DNA from 2 places in the Globicatella sp. PHS-GS-PNBC-21-1553 genome. Region 2 is predicted to be linked to the other one. Evidence: riboswitches for the same ligand, from Rfam matches in the RefSeq annotation. Region 2 holds a riboswitch; the other holds the start of a gene.
The links. A riboswitch is a leader RNA that binds a small molecule or an ion and turns the genes downstream of it on or off. The one in region 2 is predicted to bind S-adenosylmethionine.
Positions count from the first base shown of each region.

Region 1: it holds a riboswitch for S-adenosylmethionine, as region 2 does, so the genes downstream of both, LB888_RS06765 (hypothetical protein) here and metK (methionine adenosyltransferase) in region 2, are expected to answer to the same signal.

Region 1 is NZ_CP085470.1:1,420,055-1,423,272, forward strand. It holds gene LB888_RS06755 (hypothetical protein) at 138-323, shown strand; gene LB888_RS06760 (GNAT family N-acetyltransferase) at 380-805, shown strand; gene LB888_RS06765 (hypothetical protein) at 1,085-1,402, opposite strand; SAM riboswitch class I at 1,474-1,571, opposite strand; gene ndk (nucleoside-diphosphate kinase) at 1,741-2,142, opposite strand.
Region 2 is NZ_CP085470.1:1,590,652-1,593,869, reverse strand. It holds gene LB888_RS07620 (class I SAM-dependent methyltransferase) at 1-535, shown strand, start outside; gene metK (methionine adenosyltransferase) at 593-1,777, opposite strand; SMK box riboswitch at 1,775-1,867, opposite strand; gene LB888_RS07610 (hypothetical protein) at 1,945-2,739, shown strand; gene LB888_RS07605 (hypothetical protein) at 2,994-3,218, opposite strand, start outside.

The DNA.
Region 1 (3,218 bases), 170 kb from region 2:
AAAAAGTTAATGTGAGTCGATAATAATTTTGGAGGCTGTGTAAAAGTTTCGGTCTTTTTTCGTAGTAAAAAAAGTATCTCTTATTCGTAAAATGATAGGATGAAAACGTAAAGTTAGTATTCAAAGGGGAAAATACTATGAATTGGGTGAAAATTGTTGTAGTAATTCTGGTTACGTTGGTTGTGATTTTATCTGGTTTATCCTATCGAACGCTTCACTTTGACTATGGCAATGATCGATTTATGGAAACGAAAGGTAAGCAATTAGAGTTCAAAGAAAGAGTCTACAATATGGAGGATGGTAGCGAAATAGCTTATTTGTAATCCACACATAGTACCAGTCTAAAACCAGAAAATTAGTACCAAGAAAGTAGGAATTGATGATGATTAGAGCGTTTAAAATAGAAGACCTTGATCAAGTGATGAAAATTTGGCTTGATAGCAATCTTGAGGCACATCATTTTATAAATCGTGAATATTGGATAGCTAATGCACCAATGGTTAAAGCGCAACTGTTAGATGCTGAAATCTATGTTTATGAACATGAAAGTGAAATTGTGGGCTTCGTTGGGTTGCAAGATAATTACCTTGCGGGGACTTTTGTAGATAAAAGTATGCGTTCTAAAGGCATTGGTAAGCAGTTACTAGATTATGCAAAAGAGCTTCGTGAGGAATTGCTGCTTACGGTATATCATGAAAATGAGAGTGCCGTAAAATTTTATAAACGTGAAGGATTAACGACTATCTCGCAGGAGATGGATGAAGTCACCAATAAGCTTGAACTTTTAATGCAGTATAAAGCGTAAGATTTTACGGCATAGCCGGTATAGATCATAAAAAGACTTATGGGCATCTCGAGGTCAGACAAAAGAAGATTTTCCAAGTAATACCGTAGATAGAGATTAGGCAAACGAAGCAAAATTCAATCGATTTTCTACTGGTTGCCACTGCCTAAGATAATGAAATTGTATCTGACTAAACAACAGTAGCGTTGTCTCTGCAAAAAATATTTCAAAACACAAAAGAGAGTCTAAGTGGCATGTTCAATAGCGTTGTCCTTAAACTCTCTTTCTTAATGAGTCGGTTTATGACTGAATGGATTTATACTGAGCGTCAGTATAAATATAATCGAATAACAGGTTTACAATCGTTTCGTATTCTTCATAGCTAAAAGATTCTTTGAAATGATCGTAATCATTGATACTGCCATTGCCAATACAACAGGTACAGCAACGACCAATATGAGCCCCATTATGCGGTGGGCGCGTATTGACTAGAAACACCCAATCATGTTCAGTGACATCACCACTCTGACTTCTTCGAAATCTTAAATGTGGCATAATACCAAATTTTTTGATTCCTTTAATAAACTCATCAAAACTACTCTTCATTTCTGGTAACAAACTAACCACTCCTAGTTATTTATTCAATTAAAAAAGCACAACGAGAGTCGTCGTGCCAAATAACTGGAATCGACTCATCTATCTCTTTCGAGTTGGATTTAGCACCTTGCCAATGGTAGGTTGCTGAAGCGTCATTGGGCCAATTCCCTCTGCTTGCTCTGGATAAGTTGTGATTTTTAATTGTATATTGATATTATCATTTATTAAGAGATATTTCAATGATAATTTTATTATGCTATATGAAAGTTGTTTTAAATTGGATAAATAATAAACTTGAACGCAGTTACTTCGATAGCGACTTAGAACAGAATATTGTTGCGTTTTAACTTCGCTTATTATCAGTTGAAAAATCGGTTAATTTCTACTTTAGCTGTTTCAGGCGAGTCTGATCCATGAATCAGATTATAAGTGACATCCGTTGCATAGTCTCCGCGAATCGTACCAGGTGCTGCTTCAAAGACATTCGTTGGTCCCATCATGGCTCTCATGCCTTGAATTACTTCTTCGCCTTCTACCACCATGCCAAAGACAGGTCCTGATAACATAAACTGTTCAAGCTTAGGATAAAAGGGCTTGTCAATCAGATGAGCGTAATGTTCGGCAATGATCGGTGCATCAAGGGTCATCAATTGGGCTTGTACAATTCGGTAGCCTTTCTTTTCAATCCGCGAAATCACTTCCCCCATCAAGCCGCGCTTCAAGCAATCTGGTTTTAACATGATGTATGTTTGTTGACTCATGATTTAATCACTCTCCTAAACCTTATTTTCATCATTATACCAAGAAAATGATGATAATGCGCCTAATATGGTGCTAGCGTATTCATTTATGATTTCAGGTTATGTCGCAAGTATCCTTTTATCATATTTTAGAATAGTGATAGTTTTATTTTTGTGATGGCAACAAAATCTTTTAACATCGTGACGGTGGAGCTCGTGTGATAAGACCTTAAAAAATGGCTTTATAATAAAGTTGTTTTGTAGGCGCTGGTTAACTACCCATTTTTAATCTTTTAAAAAATCAATCCTAATCAAACAACGGTTAACAATAAGGAATACGGTGAGTTAGAAGACCAATCCCTCATTAAGTAGTATTCGATTTTTTAGATGCTTTTTTTGCATTGTCTTGCTGATTGTTTTTGAAATAAATTTAAAAAAGCCATTCAGATGAGAATTCTACTGTGGTTATTTTCATTCACAAGCCCGTGTCTCATTTTGAGACATATTTTGCTTAATTATTAAGAATATATAAAGTTTAGCGAAGTATTTTTCTAAAATTTATGAAAATGAAAATAACACTCAAAAAAGGCTGTTTTCGTGTCTCAAAATGAGACAATTTGAAAATTTATGAAAACACAAAATGCATTATTTTTATCTCGTTTATTACTTTTTGTACGTTTGGAATGCTTACATTGTTTAAAAGGCATTCAGATGAAAGAATTTACCTGATTTTGAAAAATGAAACTTTGTGCAAAGACATGTCTTTGCATGGTTAGATAACGAAAGGAAGTTGGACAAAATTTCAAAAATTCAGTTTAGTTGTATCGGATAATTTTATAAGCGTAATGGTTGACTGGCATCTAGTTGATTTTAAGATTAGTTGATACAAACCAAACGGTACGGGAGTATCAAAAGCAAAACTTATCTTATTTTATACTTCATCTCAATCCCACTTGTTAAGAATTAAATATAGATTTTGACATTTCAATCATCAGAAATGTTTTGTATTAACAAACTAAAATAATTTCATTGATAAGTCTTTTTAGATGCAAGTTTTTTTGAGGAGTGTTAAGATGAATATATCATCAGTTTAGAAT
Region 2 (3,218 bases):
GTTAGCAGATTTAATTCAACGTTTTCCTAATGGAACTTTTATTGATGCAACCTTAGGTAATGGCAATGATACTCATTTTATAATCAATCAACCTCATTTTAAAGGACATGTTTATGGCTTTGATATTCAAAAAGAGGCCATTCTCAATTCCAGTGCAAAACTTGAGTCGCATCCAAAATATCAATTAGTCAGTTTAATTGAAAAGAGTCATGATCAGATAGAAAAGATAATCAGCGAACCAACAATCGCGGGAGCTATCTTTAATTTAGGGTACTTACCGGGTGGTGACCATGATATTACCACTCATTTTAATAGTACGTTGGCGGCTATTGAACAAATTGCTGAAAAATTAGTTAAAAGAGGCCAAATTTTATTAGTGATCTATTCTGGTCATCCAGCCGGTATGATTGAAAAGCAAAAATTATTCGACGCCTTATCGACATGGTCTCAAAAAGAATACCAAGTCCTGCAATATGAGTTTATTAATCAGCAAAATCAGCCACCTATGTTATTAATAATCGAAAAGATTAAATAAAAAAATAAACGTAGACTATAATAAAGGACTGTTCCCTTATCAAGTCTACGTTTTATGTTATGCGTTAATAGCTGCTTTTAAAGCCTCGACTTTATCTGTTTGTTCCCAAGGTAATTCAATATCACGACGACCAAAATGTCCATAGGCTGCGGTTTGAGCATAAATTGGTCGTAATAAGTCTAACATTTCGATGATGCCTTTCGGCGTTAAGCGGAACGTTGAGCGAACAGCGGCAATTAATTTACTTTCTGTTATCTCACTGGTATTAAAGGTATCAATTGAAATCGAAACCGGTTCGGCCACTCCAATCGCATAAGCCAGTTGGACTTCACAACGCTTAGCTAAACCAGCTGCTACAATATTTTTCGCAATATAGCGAGCGGCATAACTGGCTGAGCGGTCGACCTTCGTAGCATCTTTCCCTGAGAAAGCTCCCCCACCATGTCGAGCATAACCACCATAAGTATCGACGATAATTTTACGTCCCGTTAAGCCTGAGTCGCCTACTGGGCCTCCTATAATAAATTTACCAGTTGGATTGATAAAATATTTCGTTTCATCATCTAATAACTCAGCTGGAATAATTGGTTTGACTACATGTTCAATCACATCATCATGGATTTGTTGTAAAGTCACGTCTTCTGTATGTTGCGTTGAAATGACAATAGTATCGACTCTTTGCGCTACTCCTGCTTCATCATACTCGATGGTGACTTGTGTTTTGCCATCTGGTCCTAAATAATCTAACTCGCCTGACTTACGAACTTCAGCTAATTTTAATGCTAATTGGTGACTAAGTGAAATCGGAAGTGGCATTAATTCTGGTGTTTCATCCGTAGCATAACCAAACATCAATCCTTGGTCACCCGCTCCGATTTCGATTTCTGAATCTTGATCACGGGTTTCAATCGCATTGTTGACTCCTTGAGCAATATCGGGTGATTGCTCGTCTAGTGAGACCAATACCGCTACGGTCTTCGCATCGAAACCATATTGTTGTTTATTATATCCTATCTCATCAATTTTTTGACGAACGATTTGTTGGATATCAACATACGCAGAAGTAGTAATTTCTCCAAACACTAATACTAAACCGGTATTAACCGCAGTTTCACACGCAACCCGGGCATTTGGATCTTGCTCTAAAATGGCATCCAAAATCGCATCACTAATTTGATCGGCAATTTTATCTGGATGTCCCTCGGTTACTGATTCTGACGTAAATAATCTTTTTTCTGTCATTTTTCTTTCCCCCATTATTTCATTTTGGTTACAAGGCATTTTCACTTTGAAGAAAGTGAACCCTATCGGGAATTTTGAGTTGTAACATTATCGATTATAACTTAAAATAGAGATAATGAATAGCTTTTTATAAAATTATGTCGATATTCAGAAGGGATTTGTTACTTATGACTACTTTTATTAAGTTGTTACAAAACCCCCTTGTCAAGATTTTTTTAGCACCATTTGCTTTGATTGGTGTTGGGACAATCGTGGGGTTAAGTTCAGCTGCATCACCAAACTGGATAAATGCTCTTTTACTATTTGTGATAGTTGTCAGTTCACAATTAATTGATCACTATTTTCACCAACGAAATGTACAACGGAATCACAAAAGTACACCTGAATTTATCTTATATGTTTGTGAAGGTATTTTAATCATCACATCGGTTATTTTTATTTTAAGAAATAACTGGATTATTAATTTACTGTTACTTTTATATATTGCCTATATTCATTTTCAATATATACCTTTTCCAATTGTGAATACATTTTATCAATATATTTTGACCATCTTTTTTAATGCTATTATTTTAAATACGGTAGCATACTATAGTCAAACGACGAGTGTCACTACCAATTTTTTACTGTTATTGATTCCTCTTGCTTTAATTACAGCAGGCATCACGATTGAAATCAATCACTTACGCTATTTATTAATTACTAGAAAGAAACAAGCGACACTGTATCATTGGACCGGCATTGGATTAGCGATTGTAGCCATATTTGCTGGCGTATATTTCACTTTACCAAGCCAATCTTATTTTTTAGCTCAAATTGCTTATGTTTTCATTACATTATTCAGTATTATTCCTGCTATTGTGCAAGTAGATAATGAAAAACAACGTCAAAATAAAATTAATTATTTAAGCACAGCATTATTAATTTTTAGTATTTTTTATAGTCTAGCGATTGTTTTCTAAATCGATTTTAGGAATGGGCAAGAAGTTGATATTCAAATGAACTTTGCTTCGTCTGCCCACCCCGCACAGTTGGGAGTAGACCAACCTCATTAAGACGTAGGTTGAGACCACTCAATCATTGCGCCATCACTTATCGAGCAATAACTTAATTGATTTTATCAAGTTAAGGCCTAATCTCTAACGACAATCGCTATGCCGATTAAACTACACTCTTTTTTAAAAAACAGGCAACCGTTATTTTTTCGGTTGCCTGTTTACTTGCTATAGAAAACTAACTTAGGAGTGGGCAAGAAGTAGAAAATTAAATAATTCTCGCTTTGTCTACCCACCCCCCGCACAGTTGGGAGTGAACCAGAAGTAGAAAATGAATGATTTTCGCTTCGTCTGTTCACCCCCGCACAGTTGGGAGTAGACCAGAAGTAGAAAATTGAATAATTTTCGCTTCGTCGGCCTACCCCCGCACAGTTGGGAGTAGGCCT